2 regions of the Nonomuraea sp. NPDC001699 genome follow, and region 2 is predicted to be linked to the other one. Evidence: riboswitches for the same ligand, from Rfam matches in the RefSeq annotation. Region 2 holds a riboswitch; the other holds the start of a gene.
What was found. Region 2 has a riboswitch for glycine ahead of gcvP (aminomethyl-transferring glycine dehydrogenase). Riboswitches for the same ligand answer to the same signal wherever they lie in the genome.
Positions count from the first base shown of each region.

Region 1 (11,993 bases), on a different contig from region 2:
CGACCTGGCGTGGGCCGCTTCGGCGGGCGACGGCGTGGAGAGCCTGAGCGTGATCAGGGGGGCGGTCGAGGTGCGCGTCCATCGGGTCGCCCCGGGCTCGCCGGTCCGGCAGACCGGCTGGGCGCTCGTCGCGGACCCGGCCGACGGGCCCGGCGCCCGCGTCCGGGACGGCGACGGGCTGGTCTCCGAGCTGGTCGCGGTCTGCGGCTACAGCCGGGCCTACGTCGCCGACGATCCCGAGGGCAGCGCCTTCGGGGCTCCGGCGGCCGTGCCCGTGCTGGAAGGGGTGGCGGAGGACGGCTGGGCGGTCAGCGCGGCCGTCCTGGGCGACGGCTCGGCCGGCGTCCCGTCGGCGTCGGTGACCGATGACGGCATCACGCTGACCTGGCCCGACGGGACGCACCACGCCTTCCCCGTCCGCGAACCGGGCGGCGACACCGCCTGACGGCCCCGGCCCACGCTCAGGACAGGAAGGCGCGCAGGAGTGCCGCCGTGCCCTCCAGGTGCTCGGCCATCGCCCGGCGGGCCGCGTCCGGGTCGCCGGCCAGGACGGCGTCCACGATGGCCCGGTGCTGGACGGCCGCGTGCTCGATGTTCACCTGGAGCATCGGGATCATGTTCAGCAGGTCGCTCACCCGGGAGCGGGCGTCGGCGCACGTGGTGGCGAGCAGCGTCGAGCCGGTCAGCTCGGCGATCGACAGGTGGAAGGCCGTGTCGAGGCGCCGGTAGTCCTCCAGCGGCGCCTCGTTCAGCTCGGTCAGCCGGCGCAGCAGCACCTCCCGCTTGCCGGGGGTGAGCTCGGAGGTGGCCAGCACCTGCGCCGCCCCGCACTCGACCGCCAGCCGGAAGGTGAGCGCGTCGGACAGCTCGGCCATGCCCATGTCGGCCACCGCCTGCCGCAGGTCGCCCGCGTCGGGCCGGGGCGGCACGTAGGTGACGAACGCGCCGCCGTACCGGCCGCGCCGCACGTCGAGGTAGCCCGCGTCCTGCAGGGCGCGGATGGCCTCGCGCAGGGTGACCCTGCTGATGCCCAGCCGCACGGCGAGCTCGCGCTCGGGCGGCAGCTTGTCGCCGTACGCCACCACGCCCAGTTTGATCGCCTGGAGCAGCCGTTCCACGGTCTCCTCGAAGGCGTTTCCCGCCCTCACCGGGCGGAGCACTGTCATCAAACGCGCCGAATCGTCCAAGGTGTCCTCAGGTCTTGACAAGCGATCCCGGCATGCACATCAATGGTCTGAGACTAGCCCAATCAACGGGAAAGCGCTTCAGACGAGATCGGAGCGACCTAGGGTGAGCGAACCAGCGGGCAACGGATTCCTGTCCGTCGAGGAACTGCGGGGCGAGGCCGCGATCGGGCGGATCGACACGGTGCTGCTCGCCATCGCCGACATGCAGGGCAGGTTGCAGGGCAAACGGCTCTCCGCCCGCTACTTCCTGGACGAGGTGCTGCACCACGGCTCCGAGGGATGCAACTACCTGCTCGCGGTCGACGTGGACATGAACACCGTCTCGGGCTACGACATGTCCTCCTGGGACCGGGGCTACGGCGACTTCGCGATGAAACCCGACCTGTCCACCCTGCGCCGGGTCCCCTGGCAGGACGGCACCGCCCTGGTCATGGCCGACCTGGCCTGGGAGGAGGGCGGCGAGGTCACCGCCTCACCGCGCCAGATCCTGCGCCGCCAGCTCGCCCGCCTGGCCGACCGGGGGCTGGCCGCGTACGTGGGCACCGAGCTGGAGTTCGTCGTCTACGACGACAGCTACGAGGAGGCCTGGCGGCGCGCCTACCGCGACCTGACCCCCGCCAACCTCTACAACGTCGACTACTCCCTCCTCGGCACCGCCCGCGTCGAGCCGCTGCTCCGGCGCATCAGGCGCGACATGGAGGGCGCCGGCATGTACGTCGAGTCGGCCAAGGGCGAGTGCAACCTGGGCCAGCACGAGATCGCCTTCCGCTTCGACGAGGCGCTGCGCACCTGCGACAACCACTCGATCTACAAGAACGGCGCCAAGGAGATCGCCGCCCAGGAGGGCCGTTCGATCACCTTCATGGCCAAGCCGAACCAGCGCGAGGGCAACTCCTGCCACATCCACATCTCGCTGCGCGGCCCCGACGGCGACCCCGCGATGGCGGGCGAGGGGCCGTACGGGCTCTCGCCGCTCGGCGCGCGGTTCATCGCCGGGCAGCTCGCCCACCTGCGCGAACTCACCCTGCTGTACGCGCCCAACGTCAACTCCTACAAGCGTTACGTGCCGGGCAGCTTCGCGCCGACCGCCGTCAAGTGGGGCGTCGACAACCGCACCTGCTCCCTGCGGCTGGTGGGCCACGGCCCGTCGCTGCGGGTGGAGAACCGGGTGCCGGGCGGGGACGTCAACCCGTACCTGGCGGTGGCGGCGCTGATCGCGGCCGGGCTGGACGGCATCGACCGGGAGCTCACGCTGGAGGACGCCTTCGAGGGCAACGCCTACGACTCCGGCGCCGAGACCGTGCCGCACACGCTGCGGGACGCGCTCGCGCTGTTCGAGGGGTCGAAGCTGGCCAGGGAGTCGTTCGGCGACGACGTGGTCGAGCACTACGCGAACAACGCGCGCGTGGAGCTGGCCGCCTTCGACGCGGCGGTGACGGACTGGGAGCTGTTCCGTGGTTTCGAGCGAATGTGACGGCAGGCATGAGGATCGTTAATCCGGCGACGGAAGAAGTCGTCGCCGAGGTCGAGATGGCCGACGCGGCCGAGGTCGACCGGGCGGTGGAGCGGGCCGCGAAGGCGTACCGGAGCTGGCGGGAGGTGGCGCCGGGCGACCGGGCGCGGTTGCTGCGCCGCTTCGCCGACCTGGTGGACGCCCACGGCGAGGAGCTGGCCCGGCTGGAGCTGGACAACGCCGGGCACCCGATCGGCAACGCGCGCTGGGCGGCCGGGGCCGTCCGCGACGTGCTGCACTTCTACGCCGCCGCCCCCGAGCGCAACCACGGCAAGCAGATCCCCGTGCCCGGCGGCGTGGACATCACCTTCCAGGAGCCGCTGGGCGTGGTGGGCGTGATCGTGCCGTGGAACTTCCCGATGCTGATCATGTCGTGGGGCGTCGCCCCGGCGCTGGCGGCGGGCAACACGGTGATCGTCAAGCCGGCGGAGTGGACCCCGCTCACGGCGCTGAGGCTGGCCGAGCTGGCCCTGGCGGCGGGCCTGCCCGAGGGGGTGCTCCAGGTGCTGCCCGGCGAGGGAGAGGTCGCCGGGGCGCGGCTGGTCGAGCATCCCGGCGTGGCCAAGATCGTGTTCACCGGGTCGACCGAGGTGGGCAAGGAGATCGCCGCGAAGGCGGCGGCGCAGGTCAAGCGGGTGACGCTGGAACTGGGCGGCAAGTCCGCAAATATCGTCTTTGCTGACTCGGATCTCGAAAAAGCGGCAAAAACTGCTCCTTATGCGGTCTTCGACAACTCCGGCCAGGACTGCTGCGCCCGCTCGCGCATCCTCGTCCAGGCCGAGGTGTACGACGAGTTCCTGGAACGCCTGTCGGCGGCGGTGCGCGGCGTCAAGGTCGGCGACCCGCTCGACGAGTCCACCGAGATGGGCCCGCTGATCAGCGCCGATCACCTGGAACGGGTCCGGGGCTTCGTCGAGGGCACGCCCTACCTCCAGGGCGACTGCCCGCGGGGCAAGGGCTACTGGTTCCCGCCGACCGTGCTGACCTCGAAGGTCACCGACCGCGCCTTCACCGAGGAGATCTTCGGCCCGGTCGTGTCGGTGGTGCCGTTCGCCGACGAGGCCGAGGCCGTGCGCATCGCCAACGACACCCCGTACGGGCTGAGCGGGTCCATCTGGACGCGCGACGTCGGGCGGGCGCTGCGGGTGGCCCGCGCGGTCGAGTCGGGTGCCCTGTCGGTGAACTCGCACTCCTCCGTGCGCTACTGGACCCCGTTCGGCGGCTTCAAGCAGTCCGGACTCGGCCGCGAGCTCGGCCCGGACGCCCTGACGGCCTTCACCGAGACCAAGAACGTCTTCATCTCATGGGAGTGAACCTGACGCAGTGAGCGGAGTGAAGGGCTGAGGAACGAAGCACTTCGCGAAGCGAATGAGGAAGGTGAACGACCAATCGGACAGGAAGTGAACACAGTGCAGCGATTGCAGGACCGGGTGGCCGTCATCACCGGGGCGGGCAGTGGCATCGGGCTGGCCACGGCGCGCAGGTTCGCGCAGGAGGGCGCGAAGGTCGTCTGCGTCGACATCGACGAGGACGCGGGCGCCAAGGCGGCCGGCGAGGTCGGCGGCCTCTTCGTCAAGGCCGACGTGACCAGCGAGGACGACGTCGTCCGGATGTTCGCCACGGCCCACGAGACCTACGGCAGCGTGGACATCGCCTTCAACAACGCCGGCATCTCGCCGCCCGACGACGACTCGATCCTGGAGACCGGCCTCGACGCCTGGCGCCGCGTCCAGGAGGTCAACCTGACCAGCGTCTACCTGTGCTGCAAGCACGCCATCCCGTACATGCGGCGGCAGGGCAAGGGCTCGATCATCAACACCGCGTCGTTCGTGGCGGTGATGGGGTCGGCCACGTCGCAGATCTCGTACACGGCCTCCAAGGGCGGCGTGCTGGCGATGTCGCGCGAGCTGGGCGTGCAGTTCGCCCGCGAGGGCATCCGGGTCAACGCGCTGTGCCCGGGGCCGGTGAACACGCCGCTGCTGCAGGAGCTGTTCGCCAAGGACCCCGAGCGGGCCCAGCGGCGGCTGGTGCACGTCCCCGTGGGCCGCTTCGCCGAGGCGTCGGAGATCGCCGCCGCCGTGGCGTTCCTGGCCAGCGACGACGCCTCCTTCATCACGGGGGCCGAGTTCCTGGTGGACGGCGGCATCTCCGGCGCGTACGTGACGCCGCTGTGACCCGTCCGGTCATCGGGATCACGACGTACGTGGAGCCCGCCCGGTTCACCGTGTGGGACCTGCCCGTCGCGCTCCTGCCGTACATGTACGTCGAGAAGGTCGTCCAGGCCGGCGGACAGCCCGTGCTGCTGCCGCCGGCCGGCGACCCCGCCCAGGTCGTGGGCCGGCTCGACGGTCTCGTCCTGGCCGGCGGCGGCGACGTGGACCCCGCCAGGTACGGCCGGGCCCCGCACGAGCGCACCGGCTACGTCCGGGAGTTCCGGGACGAGGCCGAGTTCGCCCTCCTGTCGGCGGCCCTGGAGGCGGGGCTGCCGTTCCTGGGCATCTGCCGGGGCCTCCAGGTGCTCAACGTGCTGCTCGGCGGCACCCTGCACCAGCACCTGCCCGACGTGACCGGGCACACCGGCCACGCCCCCACGCCCGGGGAATTCGGCCACCTGCCGGTCACGCCCGTCCCCGGCAGCCGCCTGGCCGAGGCGCTCGGCACGGACCCGGTGACGGTCCCGCACTACCACCACCAGGCCGTCGACGATCTCGCCCCCGGGCTCACGGTCACCGCCACGGCCGGCGACGGGACGATCGAGGCGGTGGAGCTCGGCTCCGAGGGGTTCGCGGTGGCGGTCCAGTGGCATCCGGAGGCGGGCGACGGCCTGGCGCTCTTCGAGGCGTTCACGGCGGCCTGCTGAGCCCCTTACTGGAAAGCTTCTTTACCTTTTCTGCGGCCTGAAACGGCACGAAATCCCAGCTCAGGGGGCCATATCACCGTGTTATAGGAAATTTGTTGGGTACCGGGCCGCGCCATCCCGGTGTCACCCTGTGTTCATCCCCAGCCGGCCGGGGCTCTTCCACTCCACACCCCCCTGAGGAGCCAGAGAGTGAACCCCAAACTCAGGTTGGGGGCTGCCGCAATGCTCGCGCTAGCCCTGACCACCAGCTCGCTGGTGGGCGCCACGAGCGCCACAGCCCAAGCGTCGCAGGTGGCCGATCCTCCCACCGCCGACGACCGCAGGAACGCGATCGCCACCGCACACAACGCGATCCAGGCCGACTCGGCGGCATTGCTGGCATCCGAGCAGGACACGTTCACGCTGACGTCGACCGTCGAAGGCGTCCGCGGTCTGCAGTACCTGACCTACGCCCGTAAGCACGCGGGCCTGCCCGTGTACGGCGGCGAAGTGGTCGTCACCACGGACGCGTCCGGCGCGGTGGTCGACACGGTCACCACCGGACAGCGCACGAAGATCGGGATCGGCACGAAGGCGAAGGTGACCGCCGCCCAGGCCGCGGTGACGGCCAGGGCCAAGGTGGCCAGGGTCGAGACCGTCGCCACGCCCGTGCTGTCCGTCCACGCCACCACGACGACCCCGCGCCTGGCCTGGGAGGTCCTGGTCACCGGCGCCAACGCCACCGGCCACGAGAGCAAGCTCCACGTCTACGTGGACGCCCTCACCGGCAAGGTCATCGACGAGTGGGACGAGGTGCGCGACGGCACCGGCAACAGCTACTACGTCGGCACCGTGACCATCGACACCAGCCCCTCGTACACGATGCGCGACCCCCGCAGGAGCGGCGTGGCGTGCGGCGGCCAGAACGGCTCGCCGTACACGAAGACCACCGACACCTGGGGCAACGGCTCGGGCACGAACCTGGAGACCGCCTGCGTCGACGCCCTGTACGCCGCGCAGCGCGAATGGGACATGCTGAGCGCCTGGCTCGGCCGCAACGGCATCAACGGCCAGGGCGGCGGTTACCCGGCCCGCGTCGGCCTGGCCGACGTCAACGCCTACTGGAACGGCCAGTACGGCTCCTTCGGCCACAACTCCGCCAACTCCCAGCAGCTCACGTCGATGGACGTCGTCGGCCACGAGTTCGGCCACGGCATCTTCCAGTTCACCAGCGGCGGCTCCGGCAGCGGCAACGAGACCGGCGGCATGAACGAGTCCACCGGCGACATCTTCGGCGCGCTGACCGAGGCGTACGCCAACAACCCGAACGACCCGCCGGACTACCTGGTCGGCGAGGAGGTCAACCTCTCCGGGTCCGGGCCGATCCGCAACATGTACAACCCGTCGGCCCTGAGCCACCCCAACTGCTACAGCACCTCCATCCCGAACACCGAGGTGCACGCGGCGGCCGGCCCGCAGAACCACTGGTTCTACCTCGTGGCCGAGGGCACCAACCCCTCGGGCAAGCCCGCGAGCACCCGCTGCGACAACGGCGCCGCGATCACCGGCATCGGCATCCGCAAGGCCGGTGAGGTGTTCATGTCCGCGCTGAACAACAAGACCCAGCCGTGGACGCACGCCAAGGCCAGGGTCGCCACCCTCCAGGCCGCCAAGACCCTGTACCCGGGCAGCTGCACCGAGTTCAACGTGGTCAAGAACGCCTGGGACGGCGTCAGCGTCCGGGCCCAGTCCGGCGAGCCGACCTGCACCCAGGGCAGCAACGACTTCTCGGTCAACCTGAACCCGGCCTCCGGCAGCGTCACTCCGGGCCAGAGCACCACGACCACGGTCAGCACCACCGTGACCGGCGGCTCGGCGCAGTCGATCACCCTGCGGACCGGCACCCTGCCGGCCGGCGTGACCGCCTCGTTCAGCCCGGCCACGATCACCGCCGGTCAGAGCTCCACGCTGACGATCAGCACCTCGGCGAGCAGCCCGCAGGGCAGCCACTCCATCGCGATCACGGCCGACGGCACCGACGTCGACCGGCAGGCCACCTACAACCTGCAGATCGGGCAGAGCTCGCCGAACGACTACTCCTTCGGCGTGACCCCGTCGTCGGCCTCGGTCCAGGCCGGTCAGTCGGCCACCGCCACGGTCAGCACGCAGGTCACCGCCGGTCAGGCGCAGAGCATCGCCCTGTCGGCGAGCAACGTGCCCTCGGGCGTGACGGTCAGCTTCAGCCCGTCCACGATCACCGCCGGGCAGTCGTCCACGGTGACGTTCGCGACCACGAGCGGTGTGACGCCCAGCACGTACACGATCAGCCTGAACGCCGACGGCGCGAGCGCCGACCACTCGGCCTCCTTCAGCCTGACGGTGGGCGGCGGCCAGGGCACCACGTGGCAGACCTACACGGCCTACACGGCCGGGCAGACCGTCACCTACCAGGGCGTCAGCTACCGCTGCCTCCAGGCGCACACCAGCCTGCCGGGCTGGGAGCCGCCCAACACCCCTGCCCTCTGGCAGCCGGTCTAAGTCGCACGACCTGGGCGGCCACGCCGGGGTGGCCGCCCAGCCCCCTTGAGCCCCTTCAGGAGCCACAGATCGTGAACGCCATGCTCAGGTTGGGCGCCGCGGCCACCGCCGCGCTGGCCCTGACCCTCACCTCGCCGGCCGGACCGGCCGGCGCCGCCGCCGACCCCCCGCCTGACATCCCCGTCTCGAACGTCACGGCGCATCTGAGCCAGTTGCAGTCCATCGCCACGAGCAACGGCGGCAACCGCGCCTCGGGCAGGCCGGGCTTCACCGCCTCGATCAACTACATCAAGGGCAAGCTCGACGCGGCCGGGTTCACCACCCGGGTGCAGAGCTTCAGCGGCGGCAGCAATCTGATCGCCGACTGGCCGGGCGGCCCGGCCAACCAGACCGTGATGCTCGGCGCCCACCTCGACAGCGTCGCGGCCGGCCCCGGGATCAACGACAACGGTTCCGGCTCGGCCGCGCTCCTGGAGAACGCCCTCACCCTCGCCGCCCGCAGGCCCACGCTCACCAAGCACGTGCGGTTCGGCTGGTGGGGCGCCGAAGAGGCGGGCATGGTCGGGTCCAGGTACTACGTGCAGAACGGCGGCGCGAGCGGCGTCGAGGTGTACCTGAACTTCGACATGATCGCCTCGACCAACGCCGGTTACTTCGTCTACGACGACGACGCGGCGATCCAGCGGACCTTCAACGACTACTTCGCCACCATCGGCCTGCAGACCGAGGGTGACAGGGAAGGCGACGGCCGCAGCGACCACGCCTCCTTCAAGAGCGCCGGTGTCCGGGTCGGCGGCCTGGCCACGGGGGCCGGGGCGGTCAAGAGCTCGGCTCAGGCCGCCAAGTGGGGCGGCTCGGCCGGGCAGGCGTTCGACCGCTGCTACCACAGCGCGTGCGACAGCTACCCGAGCGCCATCAACACCACGGCGCTCGACCGCAACTCCGACGCCATCGCGTACGCCATATGGAAGCTCGCCGTGGGCACCAGCACGCCCACGGAGAACGACTACTCGATCTCGGTGACCCCGTCGTCGGCATCGGTCCAGGCCGGTCAGTCGGCTACCGCGGCGGTCAGTACCCAGGTCACGTCCGGCCAGGCGCAGAGCGTCGCGCTCTCCGCCGGGAATGTGCCGAGCGGGGTCACCGTCTCCTTCAGCCCGTCCACGATCCAGGCGGGCCAGTCGTCCACCGTCACGGTCGCCACCACCGGCGGCGCCGCGGCGGGGACGTACACCATAGGGATCAACGGCGACGGGGCGACGGCGGACCACTCCGCCTCCTTCACCCTGACCGTCGGAGGGGACGGCCAGGGCACCACCTGGACGGCTTACAAGTCGTACACGGCCGGAGACGTCGTCACTTACCAGGGGGTCAGCTACCGCTGCCTCCAGGCGCACACCAGCCTGCCGGGCTGGGAGCCGCCGAACGTGCCCGCCCTCTGGGCGCGCGCCTGATCCCCACGCGGGCCGGTTCGCGCCGGCCCGCGTCCAGGCTGCCGCGTGCGAGCTGACCTGCCATGACCGGCTCGCGCGCGGCCACCAACGCGGCCGCGGCCCCGCCTCTCCGGGGCCGCGGCCGCTTTTCGCTGCGTGCGGTGTGCCGGCGAGATCCAGGGGCGAAGCGCGACAACACCCCCATGTCGGCACTAGGCTGACGGACATCACCGGCGAAACCGTGCGGGAGAGCACTCTGACATCCGGTCAGGGTCCCTGAAGGAGCAAGCCCTCCCCGCGAACCTCTCAAGGCAAAGGACCGCGCGGCAGCCCTGTAAGGCGTTCTTACGGGGAGGTGACCTCTGGAAAGCAGGCCCTGGGGGCCTCGCCGAAGGTGAAAGTCCGGTAAAACTCGGGCGAAGCTCTCAGGCATCCATGACAGAGGGGGAGGATGCTGGCATCCAATCCTGTCCTGAGGTGCGACAAATGTCCCGACCTACGCCGCTACGAGACGTCCACGAGGCCCTAGGCGCCACGCTGACCGACTTCGCCGGGTGGCTCATGCCGCTCCGGTACGGCAGCGAGTCGGCGGAGCACAAAGCCGTACGCGAGGCGGCCGGGCTGTTCGACCTCTCGCACATGGGCGAGATCTTCCTGACCGGGCCGCAGGCCGCAGACGCCCTCGACTACGCGCTGGTCGGCCACCTGTCGGCGCTCGCGCGCGGCCGGGCCAGGTACACGATGATCGTGGACGAGCGCGGCGGGGTGCTCGACGACCTGATCGTCTACCGGCTGGCGGACGAGGAGTTCATGGTGGTGGCCAACGCCTCGAACTCCGACAAGGTCCTAGAAGAGCTGAAAAATCGTACGAAGTCGTATGACGCGGTGGTCGATGACCGCTCCCAGCAGTACGCCCTCATCGCCATCCAGGGCCCGAGGGCCCAGGAGATCCTGGCCACGCTCACCGACGCCGACCTCGACGGCCTCAAGTACTACGCGGGCCTGCCCGGCCAGGTCGACGGCCGCCAGGCGCTCATCGCCCGTACCGGCTACACCGGCGAGGACGGCTTCGAGCTGTTCGTCGCCAACCAGGACGCCGTGCCGCTATGGCGCGCCCTGGAGGCGGCCGGCGAGCCGCACGGGCTCAAGGCCGCCGGTCTGTCCAGCCGCGACACCCTCAGGCTGGAGGCCGGCATGCCGCTCTACGGCAACGAGCTGAGCTCCGACCTGACCCCGTTCGACGCGGGGCTGGGCAGAGTGGTGAAATTCGACAAGCCCGGTGACTTCGTCGGCCGGGCGGCGCTGGAGGCGGTCAAGGACGACCAGCCCCGCCGCCGCCTCGTCGGCCTGGTCGCCCAGGGCCGCCGGGTGCCGCGTCACGGTTACCCGGTCACCCGCGACGGCGCCGTCGTCGGCGAGGTCACCAGCGGTGCGCCCTCCCAGACCCTGGGGAAGCCCATCGCGATGGCCTACGTGGACGCCGGGGTCGACACAGGTCTGGCCGTGGACATCCGGGGCAGCCAAGAACCTATGGACCTGGTCGAGCTGCCCTTCTACAGGAGGAACAAGTGAGCAACATCCCTGACGACCTGAACTACACCAAGGAGCACGAGTGGGTGTCGGGCGTGGACGACGGCATCACCGTGACCGTCGGCATCACGGCCTTCGCCGCCGAGGCTCTTGGTGACGTCGTCTTCGTGCAGCTCCCCGAGGTCGGTTCGACCGTCGAGACGGGTGACTCGGTCGGCGAGGTCGAGTCCACCAAGTCGGTGAGCGAGATCTACTCGCCCGTCGGCGGCGAGATCGTCGAGGTGAACCAGGCCGTGGTCGACGACCCGTCCCTGGCCAACAGCGACCCGTACGGCGACGGCTGGATGTTCCGCGTGCGCATGGAAGGCGACGCGGAGGACCTGCTGTCCGCCGAGGAGTACACCGCGCTCACCTCAGGCGAGTCCTGACACCAACGCCGGGGCCCGCGGCGGGCCCCGGCACTTCCTGAACTGAAGGGCGCCCATCAATGGCGATCAGCGTCTTCGACCTCTTCAAGATCGGCATCGGACCGTCCAGCTCCCACACCGGCGGCCCGATGGCCGCCGCGCACAAGTTCGCCCGTGGTCTGCACGACGACGGCCTGCTCCCCCGCGTGGCCCGCGTCGAGGTCATCCTGTACGGCTCGCTCGGCCTGACCGGCAAGGGCCACGGCAGCGACAAGGCGGTGCTGCTGGGCCTGTCCGGCGAGAAGCCCGAGCTGGTCGACGTCGACTCCATCGACGCCCGCCTGGCCGAGATGCGCGCCTCGGGCACGGTCACGCTGTTCGGCACCCGTGAGATCCCCTTCGTCGTGGGCCAGGACCTCGTCTTCGAACGCAAGATCTCCCTGCCCGAGCACCCCAACGGCATGCGCTTCACCGCCCGCGACGAGCACGGCGAGACCCTGCGCGAGAAGGTCTACTTCTCCGTCGGCGGCGGCTTCGTCGTGGACG
Region 1 covers NZ_JBSFGF010000001.1:940,368-952,360, reverse strand. Annotated here, with positions in the region: gene ACWCSU_RS04590 (DUF2264 domain-containing protein) at 1-445, shown strand, start outside; gene ACWCSU_RS04585 (FadR/GntR family transcriptional regulator) at 462-1,166, opposite strand; gene ACWCSU_RS04580 (glutamine synthetase family protein) at 1,318-2,661, shown strand; gene ACWCSU_RS04575 (aldehyde dehydrogenase family protein) at 2,670-4,013, shown strand; gene ACWCSU_RS04570 (3-oxoacyl-ACP reductase) at 4,110-4,874, shown strand; gene ACWCSU_RS04565 (gamma-glutamyl-gamma-aminobutyrate hydrolase family protein) at 4,871-5,560, shown strand; gene ACWCSU_RS04560 (M4 family metallopeptidase) at 5,783-8,077, shown strand; gene ACWCSU_RS04555 (M28 family peptidase) at 8,158-9,531, shown strand; glycine riboswitch at 9,745-9,842, shown strand; glycine riboswitch at 9,863-9,962, shown strand; gene gcvT (glycine cleavage system aminomethyltransferase GcvT) at 9,997-11,082, shown strand; gene gcvH (glycine cleavage system protein GcvH) at 11,079-11,468, shown strand; gene ACWCSU_RS04540 (L-serine ammonia-lyase) at 11,528-11,993, shown strand, end outside.
Region 1: another riboswitch for glycine. It lies ahead of gcvT (glycine cleavage system aminomethyltransferase GcvT); the one in region 2 lies ahead of gcvP (aminomethyl-transferring glycine dehydrogenase).

Region 2 (11,993 bases):
CGAGCCCCTTTACGATGTAGATCTCAAAATCGGCGAGGACGGCCTGATCAGGATCGCCGGGCCGGTGCTCTTCTCTGGCTACCGCTTCGCCGGCCAGACGCCGCTCGACGGCGACTGGTTCGTCACCTCCGACCTCGGCGAGCTGAGCGACGGCCGGCTGCGCGTCCTCGGCCGGGCCGACGACGTCGTCAACACCGGCGGCGAGAAGGTCGTGGCCGCCGTGGTGACCGCGGTGCTCGGCGCGCACCCCGAGATCGCCGACGTGGCCGTGGCCGGCCTGCCCGACCCGGAGTGGGGTGAGGCGGTCACCGCGTTCGTGGTGCCGTCCGACCCGGCCGCGCCGCCCACGCTGGCCGAGTTGCGCGCCTTCTGCCGCGACCGGCTGCCCGCCCACGCCGCCCCGCGCGGCCTGCGCCTTCTCCCCCGCCTGCCGCTGCTGCCCAACGGCAAGACCGATCTCGTACGGCTGCGTACAGGAACCTGACGCGCCGCGGCTGCGTCATAACGGGGAGAAGGAAGGGAGCCTTCATGAACCAGACCCGCAAGATGTGGGCGTCCGTGATCGTCGTCGGCGTGATCGTCGTCGGTGGCGCGTCGGTCGCGGCGGCCGCCTCGGCGGGCAGGCTCGACGCGGTCGCGAGGAAGACCCAGGCCGAGATCGAGCAGGCGCCGCCGACCGGCCGGCCGATCCCCGCGCCCGACCGCACCGAGGGCATCGTGGTCTCCACGGAGGTCAACCCCGACCCGCGCGAGGTCATCGACTACTGGACCGGCAACCGCATGGAGGAGGCCGAGCCGATGCCCATGCCCGAGGCGACCGGAAGCTTCGAGGTGGCGGAGTAGGTTTCCGCCTTCCCGAGGGGTGGCGCGCCCTGCGGGCGTTCCGCCCCTTTTTCATCACCCCGGGAACAAATAGCGATGAATGGCGTTATTGATACTGGTGCGCCGTGCGGAGTGACCACCGCCCCACCACAAACTGCCTGATCGCTTCGACTCCGTACGGAGGAGGTGTCCTCATGCCCAGAACCGCCGTGGCGACCCCGCCCGCGTCTCTCGACCAGCTCATTGAACGAGGGCGAGCCCAGGGTCACCTTTCTCTGGCGGAGCTGCGTGACGCGTTCGCCGAGGCCGGCATCAGCCCCTCTGAAGGCCGCACGATCCTGCGCGAGCTGTCGGAGGCCGGTGTGAGCCTGGCCGCCGAGAACGAGCCGTCCCTGGCCAAGACCGCTGCCAAGAAGACCACCCAGAAGAGCGCTCCGAAGCCGAGGAAGGCTTCTGGGGCAAAGGCTACCGGCCGTACCGCCGCCGAGGCAAAAAACCCGGCGGACGGCAAGCCGGAACACGAGGAGGACGTGGCCCCCGACGACCTCGAACTGACCGCCGAGGACGTCGAGATCGAGAACGACGCCAATGACCTGGACGACAACCAGTCCGTCATGGGCGACTCGGTGCACACGTACCTGAAGTCGATCGGCCGCCGGACGCTGCTCACCGCCGCCCAGGAGGTCGAGCTGGCCCGCCGGATCGAGGCCGGCCTGTACGCCGAGTACAAGCTGGACTCCGACCCCGACGTGCCGTCGTCCGTACGCGACGACCTGCACCTGGTCATCGAGGACGGCCGGCAGGCCAAGGACCACATGCTGGAGGCCAACCTGCGGCTGGTGGTCTCGGTGGCCAAGAAGTACACCGACCGCGGCATGTCCCTGCTGGACGTCGTCCAGGAGGGCAACCTGGGGCTGATCAGGGCCGTGGAGAAGTTCGACTACACCAAGGGCTTCAAGTTCTCCACCTACGCCATGTGGTGGATCCGGCAGGCCATCCAGCGCGGCTTCGCCGACTCCGCCCGGACGATCCGGCTGCCCGTGCACGTGCTGGAGATGCTCTCCAAGCTGTCGCGGGTCGAGCGTGACATGCACCAGAGGCTGGGCCGCGAGCCCACGCCCGAGGAGCTGGCCGTCGAGCTCGACAGGACGCCGGACCAGATCGAGGAGCTGCTGCGCACCAGCCGCCAGCCGATCTCGCTGAACGCGACCATCGGCGAGGACGGCGAGACCACGATCGGCGACCTCATCGAGGACGTCGACTCGCCGGAGGCGTCGGAGATCGTCGACCGCCAGCTGCTGGGCGACCAGCTGCGCGGCGTGCTCGACAACCTCTCGCCCCGCGAGGCGAAGATCATGGCCCTGCGGTTCGGCCTGGTGGACGGCAAGCCGCACACCCTGGACGAGATCGGCAAGCACCTCGGCCTGACCCGCGAGCGCATCCGCCAGCTGGAGAAGGAGTCGCTCTCCAAGCTGCGCCACCCGAGCAACACCCGCCCCCTGCTCGACTGGGCCAGCTGACCCACGACCGCCCCCGGCGCCTGCCCACAGAGCGCCGGGGCCGCACACGGAGCCCCGGCATGACGCCGGGCTCTGCTCAAAGCCCCGGCTTCCCACCGAGGGATCCGGAACGCACGAAGAGCCCCGGCGCGCGAGGCGCCGGGGCTTTCGTGTGCCTGTGCTCAGGCGGTGGCGGGCACCGGCCGGGGCACGCGCGGGATGCCCCACATGCGGTTCTCCTCGCGCAGCGTGCGCAGCCGGTCGACCTCGGCCGTCCACAGGGCCCCGGGGGGCGTGGCCTTGGCCTTGCGGCGCGCGATGCGGTCGTCGTAGGACCGCACGCCGAACGTGGCCCGCTGCCCGGCCTCCGCGGCCCGCAGCGCCTCGGTCAGCGCGACGTCGAACGCCCGGCCCGCCGCCAGCAGCTCGATCTCGTCGGCCGCGGCGGCCCGCAGGTCGCGCACGATCGCCTCGGCCTGCCTGGCCTTGTCAAGCAGCTGCGGGAAGCCCTTGGAGATCTCCTGGTCCGCGTGGTAGCGAACCTCGGCCTCACGGCTCACCCGCGGACGGAAAAACGCCATCGACCCTGCCCTTCACGCAGTCTTTGCTGTTCAACCCACAAGGGTACGCCGTCCGACACCGCCTCCGAACACCGGGCGACGGGCGGGGCCGCCCAGTAAGATGATCACCATGCCCGCAAAGAGACCGCCCGTCCCACTCTCCCGCGAGCGCATCATCGAGGCCGCACTCCACATCGCCGACAGCCAGGGGCTGCGCCGGCTCACCATGCGCCGGCTGGGCGACGCCCTGGAGGTGGAGGCCATGGCCATCTACCACCACCTGCCCCGCGGCAAGGAGGCGCTGATGGACGCGCTGGCCGAGCACGTCACGTCGGTGCACGTGGAGCAGGCGGCCACCTGGCAGGAGACGGCCAGGGCGTGGTGCCGGGCGGGCCGGGAGCTGCTGCGCGAGCATCCGGGCGTGCTCGCGCTGGCCCTGACCAAGCCTCCCAAGGGCGCCACCGCCGTCGCCATCAGGGAGCAGACCGAACAGCTCGCCGACGGAGGCCTGGGCGACGCCCCGGAGGCCGTACGGGCGCTGCGGGCGTTCGTGTTCGGCAGCGTGGCGGTCGAAGTCCAGCAATCAGGATGGGCTGACCCAGAAGTTGATGAATGGGTCAGGCGGGACGAAAGGGCTGATGTGGACTTCGAAAGAGGGCTCGACGCTTTGCTCAAGGGGTTGCAAACGTAGTGCGCGTGTCGCGCTTGGCCCGTTATCCTGCATAAGGCACGCTGTGTCGAAGGTCACACGACCGGGGGATCCTCCTGTAACAGTCCGAACGGGCTATGTCGGACCGTGTGACGCACGTCGCACACTTGCCAGAACAACAAACCCGAGCCGCTCCCGTCCCTCTCCCGGGAGCACCCACGAGATATCGGAGGCACGCCGATGTGCCCGCACGACCCGGCCTGTCCGTCTGCCGAGGCGCCGGACCGCGAGGCAGCACGCACCCTCGCATGCCACCCCGAGCAGGGGTGGAGCCTTCTCTGCAACGGCGTCGTCCTGTTCGAGGACACCGGGGAGCTCCTGCCCAGCGGCACCGTCATCGCGCCGCACCGGCCCGACCCCCTGGTGGGCGCCGCCTGACGGCGGCGTAACCACCGATCCACCGGGCCACGACCTCGCCCACCCGGGCGGGGTCCCGCTTCAGGTCGTGGCCCTCGCCCGGCAGCACCACCAGCCGGGCGCAGTCGGCGGGATCCGGCACTCCGAACGGATCCCGGTCCCCGTTGACCACCAGCACGTCCACCCCGGCCCCGCGCAGCTCCTCGGCCCTGGAACGCTCCGGCTTGCCCGGCGGGTGCAGAGGGAAGGCCAGCGCCACCACCGCCGCCGCGCCCACCGCCGAGGCCGTACGGCAGGCCACCCGGGCGCCGTTGCTCCGGCCGCCCTGCACCAGCGGCAGCCCCGGCCACCTGGCGCGCAGCTCGCCCAGCACGATCTCCCAGGCCTCGTCCTGCCTGGCCGCCGAGCCCGGCGCCCGCGCCCCCGCGACCCGGAACGCCTGCGACACCCTGGCCACGGTGGCCCCCGCCCCGAGCGCGGCGTCGCGGACGGCCAGCAGATCGGGCGCGTCCACTCCCCCGGCCGAGCCGTGGGTCAGCACCAGCAGCAGCCGCGGCTCGGCCGCCTCCTCGACCTGCACCAGCGCCGGCCCCCGCGGAGTCATGATCTCCATGGCAGCACCGTACCTGGGGAGGATGCGCCGTTGGCCCCCAGGTACGATGACGGCGCGCCGCACAACCGCCATGATGGTTCTCATGCCAGAGATGCGCCCCATCCGCGATGACCTGCAGGCCACCCTCGACGCCCGCCGCGACCTCGGCCCCGACTACGAGGCCGCGCTCGTCGAGTCCTTCGTCGAACGGCTCGACGCCACCATCGCCGCCCGCGTCCAGGCCGAGCTGGGCGGCCACGGCGTGGCCCCGGTCAAGCCCCGGCAGCGGCAGGGCAACGGCGCCGCCATGATCCCCATCGCGCTGGGCTCGATGGGCCTCGGCATCCCACTGACCGCCATCGCGGTCGGCAACTCGGGCCTGGTGGGCCTGACCATCACGTGGCTGGCCATCGTCGCCATCAACGTGGCCGCCGCCGTGGCCATCATGCGGCGCGGCTGAGCCCTCAGGGGGCCGGGGTCAGGCGTCGCGGTGGAAGCGCAGCCGCACCTCGGCGGCCATGGTCTCGTCCTCGTGTTCGAGGCCGTAGGTCCACACCTGGCCGGCGTCCTCGGTGCGCCCGCGCAGCGGCAGCGTGCGGGCCAGCAGCTCGATGGCCAGCGCTCCCGTCTGGGGGTCGGCCCCGCTCTCGACGGCCTCGGCGAACTCCGCGCAGGCCAGCTCCAGGTGCGCGATGCCGAGCAGCACCCGCAGCCCCGGCAGCTCCCGCGCCGGGGCGAACTCCAGCGCGTCCAGCAGCAGGCCGGCCGCCTCGCCCGGATCGCCGTGCTCCAGCATCGTCTCGGCGAGCTGGCGGGCCGCGTGCGCGGTGGCCTCGGCGTCGCCCACGTCGATGCCCGCGTCGAAGGCGGCGCGCAGCTCCTTGTCGGCCTCCTGCGGGCTGCCGGCCAGCCGGGCCAGCGCGAGGTGGGCCAGCGGCACGTAGGCCGGCGTGCCGACGCCGAGCACGGCCTGCCAGGCGGCCCTGGCCTGGTCGTCGCGGCCCTCACGCTCGAAGCCCTGGGCCAGGTGGCAGGCGGCCTGGGCGGCGTACTCGGGATGGCCGGTGGCCAGCGCGGTGCGGGCCGCGGCGCGGGCGGCGTCGGTGTCGCCGCGTTCGTCGAGCACCACGGCAAGCCCCACGGCCGCCTGGGCCCGGTCGGGGCTGTCGGGGTCGGCGACCAGCTCGGTCAGTATCGCCGCCGCACCGTCGAGGTCGCCGCCCTCGGCCAGGCGGCGGGCGGTGTCGAGAGGCGGGGTCTCCAGCTCTGAGAACGTCAAGAGAGCTCCTTCGGGCGACGGATCGCACCGAGCCTAACGGCTCGTCGCGATCATGTCTGCTCACTTGACGGTGTGGGACTGGGCCGTGCCGGAAGCGGGCCCCCGGGCGGGGACCCGCTTGCGGGATCAGTCCTCGTACGCCTCAAGAGGCGGGCAGGAGCACACCAGGTTGCGGTCGCCGTACGCCTGGTCGATGCGGCGCACCGGCACCCAGTACTTGCCCTCGCGCAGCGAGGCCAGCGGGTAGGCCGCCTCGGTCCGCGAGTACGGGTGCGGCCACTCGTCGGCGGTGACCGACTCGGCCGTGTGCGGCGCGTTGCGCAGCGGGTTGTCGGTCTTGTCGTAGTCGCCGGAGGCCACCTTGGCGATCTCGCCGCGAATGGCGATCATGGCGTCCACGAACCGGTCGAGCTCGTTCAGGTCCTCGCTCTCGGTCGGCTCGATCATCAGCGTGCCGGCCACCGGGAACGACATGGTGGGCGCGTGGAAACCGTAGTCGATCAGGCGCTTGGCCACGTCGTCGACGGTGACGCCGGTCTCCTTGGTGATCTGGCGCAGGTCCACGATGCACTCGTGCGCCACCAGGCCGCCGCGGCCGGTGTAGAGCACCGGGTAGTGCGGGGCCAGCCGCCTGGCCAGGTAGTTGGCCGACAGGATGGCCTGCTCGGTGGCCGCCGTGAGGCCCTCGGCGCCCATCATGCGCACGTACGCCCACGAGATCGGCAGGATGCCCGCCGAGCCGTACGGGGCGGCCGAGACCGGGCCGACCGGGCCGCCGTCGCGCAGCGGGTGGCCGGGCAGGTAGGCCGCCAGGTGGCCGCGGACCGCGACCGGACCGACGCCGGGGCCGCCGCCGCCGTGCGGGATGCAGAACGTCTTGTGCAGGTTGAGGTGGGACACGTCGGCGCCGAACTCGCCGGGCTTGGCCAGGCCGACCAGGGCGTTGAGGTTGGCGCCGTCGACGTAGACCTGGCCGCCGGCCTCGTGCACCTTGGCGCAGACCTCGGTGATCGACTCCTCGTACACGCCGTGCGTGGACGGGTACGTCACCATGATCGCGGCCAGCCGCTCGCGGTGCTTGGCGATCTTGGCGTCGAGGTCGGCCAGGTCGACGTTCCCGTCGCTGTCGCAGGCCACGACCACGACCCGCATGCCCGCCATGACGGCGCTGGCCGCGTTCGTGCCGTGCGCCGAGGACGGGATCAGGCACACGTCGCGCTCGGTGTCGCCGTTGGCCTGGTGGTAGGCGCGGATGGCCAGCAGGCCGGCGAACTCGCCCTGGGAGCCCGCGTTCGGCTGGATGGAGACCGCGTCGTAGCCGGTCACCTCGGCCAGCCAGCCCTCCAGCGTGCCGATGAGCTCCCGGTAGCCCTCGGTCTGGGCCTCCGGCGCGTACGGGTGCACGCCCGCGAACTCCGGCCAGGTGATCGGCTCCATCTCGGTGGTCGCGTTCAGCTTCATCGTGCAGGAGCCGAGCGGGATCATCGAGCGGTCGAGCGCGATGTCCTTGTCCTGGAGCCTGCGCAGGTAGCGCAGCATCGCGGTCTCGGAGCGGTGGCTGTGGAAGACCGGGTGGGTCAGGAAGTCCGACTCGCGCAGCAGGTCGGCCGGCAGCGCGTCGGCCGCCAGGTCCACGTCCGCGTCCGCGCGCTCGACGCCGAAGGCGGCCCACACCTTGACCAGCTCGGCCGCGCCGGTCTTCTCGTCACAGGCGACGGAGACGTGGTCGTCACCGGCCTGCCACAGGTTGACGCCCCGCTCGGCGGCGGCGGCGACCACCTCGGCGGCCCGGCCGGGCACGCGGACGAGCACGGTGTCGAAGAACTCGCCGTGCACGACCTCCAGGCCGGCCTCGCGCAGCCCGCCGGCCAGCGCGACGGCGTGCCGGTGCACCCGCCGGGCGATCCGGCGCAGGCCCTCGGGGCCGTGGTAGACGGCGTACATGCCGGCGATCACGGCCAGCAGGACCTGGGCGGTGCAGATGTTGCTGGTGGCCTTCTCGCGGCGGATGTGCTGCTCGCGGGTCTGCAGGGCCAGCCGGTAGGCGGGGTCGCCGTCGACGTCGACCGACACGCCGACCAGGCGGCCGGGCATCTGCCGCTGCAGGCCCTCGCGTACGGACATGTAGGCCGCGTGCGGCCCGCCGAAGCCGAAGGAGACGCCGAAGCGCTGGGAGGAGCCGACGGCGATGTCGGCGCCCAGCTCGCCGGGGGCGGCCACGAGCGTGAGGGCCAGCAGGTCGGCGGCGGCCACGACGAGCGCGCCCGCCTCGTGCGCCCTGGCGGCCACGTCGCGGAAGTCGCGCAGGCGGCCCGAGGCGCCCGGGTACTGCACCAGCACGCCGAAGCACTCGGGCAGGTCGCCGTCGAGGTCGTGCTCGACCAGCGTGATGCCGAGCGGCTCGGCGCGGGTGGCCAGCACGGCCTTGGTCTGGGGCAGCGTGTCGGCGTCGACGACGAACACGTCGCTCTTGGACCTGCCCGCCCGGCGGGCCAGCGTCATGGCCTCGGCCGCGGCGGTGCTCTCGTCCAGCAGGGAGGCGCCGGCGACGTCGAGGCCGGTCAGGTCGGAGACGACCGTCTGGAAGTTCAGCAGCGCCTCCAGGCGGCCCTGCGAGATCTCCGGCTGGTACGGCGTGTAGGCGGTGTACCAGCCCGGGTTCTCCAGCAGGTTGCGCCGGATGACGGCGGGCGTGACGGTGTCGTAGTAGCCCAGTCCGATCATGGAGGTCAGCACCCGGTTGCGGGAGGCCAGCTCGCGCAGCTCGGCGATGGCCTCGGTCTCGCTCGCGGCGGGCGGGAGCTGGAGCCGGTCCTTGGCCCTGATGGCCTCGGGGACGGCCACGGCCACCAGATCGCCGACGGACTCGAAGCCCACGGCCTCGAGCATGCGCTGCTGCTCGGACTCCGATGGGCCGATGTGCCGGGACGAGAACGGCGGAGCGGACAGGTCGGTCATGGAGGTTGCCTCCTGAGGCGTGGAGACCGGCGCCGGGGCGCGGGCGAGTGCCGGATCTCCCCCTCTGTCAGCGCGACGTCATCGCGACCTGAGAGCTTCACCCCGCCGTGGGGCTTGCACCGTCGGTGAGGTGCGCCTGGCGGACGCACCTGCTTTCCAGAGTTGCCTCGCCCGAGCGGTACGGGATGCCTGAGAGATTCCGGGGAGGGTTGCTCCTTCGGCGCCCCAGGACCGAGGCCCAGGGACTCTCCCGCACGGGGTCGTCAGCCTTACTCTGTCCTAGATTACTACGGTGTGTTCAGCGGTTCAGCTCACCCCGTGCGGCGTGCGCGGCGCCGCTTGGCGAGCTCGTCAGTGGGATGGTCGGCCGGGACGCTGTCCTCGACCGCCGCCCGTTCCCCCGGCAGCTCCGCGAGGGAGCCCTCGACCTCGCGCCAGACCCGGCCGAGCGCGATGCCGAACACGCCCTGCCCGCCCTGGAGGAGATCGATCACCTCGTCGGCCGAGGTGCACTCGTAGACGCTGACTCCGTCGCTCATGAGCGTGATCTGCGCGAGGTCGGCGACCCCGCGGTCACGCAGGTGCTGCACCGCGGTGCGGATCTGCTGCAACGACACGCCCGTGTCGAGCAGCCGCTTGACGACCTTGAGCACCAGGATGTCGCGGAAGCTGTAGAGCCGCTGCGAACCCGAGCCGTGCGCGGCTCTTATCGTGGGCTCCACCAGGCCGGTACGCGCCCAGTAGTCGAGCTGCCTGTAGGTGATGCCGGCCGCCGAGCAGGCCGTGGGCCCGCGGTATCCGATGTCGGCGGGCAGCGTCGTGGGCTGCTCGTCAAAGAGCAGGCCCTGCTCTCCGGCACGCTGCCGCGCGCTCTCGCGCCGCACCGGATCTTCCTGGCCGGCCGTCTTTCCCTCGCCGCTGCTGACCGCCACGCGGACCTCCGGCTTTCTCTCATCCCGCGGCCTGATCTGGGGGTTCGTAAAGGGCGACCACGGGTTTCACTTGCACCGTAGGACCGTGACCATGCTCAGTCAACGATCCGGCTCGGCGCGTCGTGAAGCGTAAATGCACTGAAATACCTACCCCGCCCTGCCGAAGTCCTCGGGAGTGATCGTGTCAAGGAACTCCCTGAACTTCTCCACCTCGTCCTCCTGGTCGTCCGGGATGATCACACCGGCCTCCTGGACCACCTCTTCGCTGGCGAAGATGCGGGCGCCGGTGCGCAGGGCCAGGGCGATCGAGTCGGACGGCCTGGCGCTCACCTCCACGCCGTTGGAGAACACAAGGTCGGCGAAGAAGATACCGTCACGCAGGGCCACGATGTTGACCGCGCGCAGCCCGACGCCGAGCGCGCTCAGCACGTCCCTGAACAGGTCGTGGGTGAGCGGCCGGGGCGGCGGCTCCTCGGCCTGCGCCAGGGCGATCGCGGTCGCCTCGGTCATGCCGATCCAGATCGGAAGGAACCGTTCCCCGTGTGCCTCCTTGAGCAAGACGATCGGCTGATTTGTGGGCATCTCAACTCGAACGCCCACGACCTCCATCTGCAACACGGGCTGCTCCGTATTCGACCGGCCGGTCGCCCGGCACAGCTGTTGACTGGGTCGCTTCTGCTACACGCTTATGCATTTCAACGTAACACCCGGCAGGCCTGGAATGTGCCCCGGCCTTCCAGCTCTGTGCCCTCAGCGGCCCAGGACAGACCTGACCCCGCTGCGCACCAGAGAGGCGTGCAGGTCGAGCAGGAGCTGGGACAGCTCCCTGGCGGCCTCGTCGGCCTCGCCGATGGCTCCGGGGGCGCGCCGCTTGAGTATGGGCGCGACGGTCTGCTCGACCAGGCCGCACTCCCGCTCGGCGGCGGCCTTGACCGCGCGCAGGTGGCGGGCGTGCAGGCCGAAGCGGGCCAGGGCGCCGACGCTGCGCGCGACCTTCAGCGCCTCCTCGTCGTAGCGCCTGGCCACGGGGGCGAGCAGGCCGTAGTCCTCCAGCTCGGCGAGGGTCTCCTCGTCGATGCCGGCGGCCTCCAGCAGCTCGGCCCGGTCGAACCGGATCTCCTGCGTCTGCTGCACCGCGCGCGGAAGGCCGAAGCTCTCCGCCATCCTGTCCTTGATCACCCGCAGCGGCAGGTAGTGGTCACGCTGCTCGGTCAGGATGAACCGCAGTTGCTCGACGTGAAGGTGGGTGAACTTGCGGTAGCCCGAGGGGCTGCGCTCGGGCTCGATGAGCCCCTCACCTTCCAGGAAACGGATCTTGGACACGGTGACGTCGGGGAACTCGCCCTGCAGCAGGGCGAGCACCTCCCCGATGCTCATGTGCGAGCGTGCCGCCTGTGAGCTCATGCGCCGGCGTTGACCCTCATCAGGAAGACGAGGCGGAACTTGCCGATCTGCACCTCGTCTCCGGAGTGCAGGGGGACCTCCTCGATGCGCTCCCGGTTGACGTAGGTGCCGTTGAGGCTGCCGACGTCGCGCACGGAGAACTGGCCGCCGCGGTGGCGGTAGAACTCGACGTGGCGGCGGGAGACGGTGATGTCGTCGAGGAAGATGTCGCTCTCCGGGTGGCGCCCGGTCGTGGTGAGGTCCTTGTCGAGCCGGAACCGGCTCCCCTGGTTGGGCCCCCTGGTCACCGAGAGCAACGCCGTGCCGGGCGGGAGCTGTTCGACCAGCGCCCGTTCGGCCAGGAGCATGTCGCCTGTCTCAGCCTCGTACGCCTCGATTCCCGCGACCGAGATCGTCGATGTGGTGTCCCCGGCGACCTCGGGTCTGGTCAGCGGTGACCCACAGCGGGAACAGAAACGGGCATCCTCGGGGTTGGCGTGCCCGCACTGCGTGCAGTAGACGCTCGGCATCGATCGGCTCGGCCTCCTACCGCGAAGACGCGGCGACGGTGCTGGGGACGCGCCTGCCTTCGCTCTTCAAGTTTGCGAATGCCGCAACTTACGCTGATCAGCGGCAAAGGTCAAGGCGGGGCGCTGGACTGTTGGTTCGGACGCTGACAAAGTTACCGCCGCCCCCACCCCGTGGTCCATGCCGCCGCGCGTTTCTACATTACGATCTTGCGGCACTCCGCGCGCACATCGCGTGCGAAGGGTTTTTCGCTACTCTACGTGATCAGACGGCTGCCTGTTCGACCACGCGGGCCCAGCGTTCGAGCAACGCCTGGGCGCCGTCCATGTCGGGGGCCTCGGCCCACAGGTCGGTGACGGGCTCGGCGGCGGCGG
Region 2 covers NZ_JBSFGF010000007.1:319,477-331,469, reverse strand. Annotated here, with positions in the region: gene ACWCSU_RS23295 (AMP-binding protein) at 1-484, shown strand, start outside; gene ACWCSU_RS23290 (hypothetical protein) at 529-843, shown strand; gene ACWCSU_RS23285 (RNA polymerase sigma factor) at 1,017-2,342, shown strand; gene ACWCSU_RS23280 (hypothetical protein) at 2,504-2,881, opposite strand; gene ACWCSU_RS23275 (TetR/AcrR family transcriptional regulator C-terminal domain-containing protein) at 3,012-3,572, shown strand; gene ACWCSU_RS23270 (DUF5999 family protein) at 3,771-3,968, shown strand; gene ACWCSU_RS23265 (alpha/beta hydrolase family protein) at 3,925-4,560, opposite strand; gene ACWCSU_RS23260 (hypothetical protein) at 4,643-4,999, shown strand; gene ACWCSU_RS23255 (hypothetical protein) at 5,018-5,818, opposite strand; gene gcvP (aminomethyl-transferring glycine dehydrogenase) at 5,945-8,776, opposite strand; glycine riboswitch at 8,831-8,942, opposite strand; glycine riboswitch at 8,943-9,039, opposite strand; gene ACWCSU_RS23245 (MerR family transcriptional regulator) at 9,088-9,708, opposite strand; gene ACWCSU_RS23240 (bifunctional nuclease family protein) at 9,856-10,326, opposite strand; gene ftsR (transcriptional regulator FtsR) at 10,459-11,085, opposite strand; gene ACWCSU_RS23230 (FHA domain-containing protein) at 11,109-11,621, opposite strand; gene ACWCSU_RS23225 (mannose-1-phosphate guanyltransferase) at 11,884-11,993, opposite strand, start outside.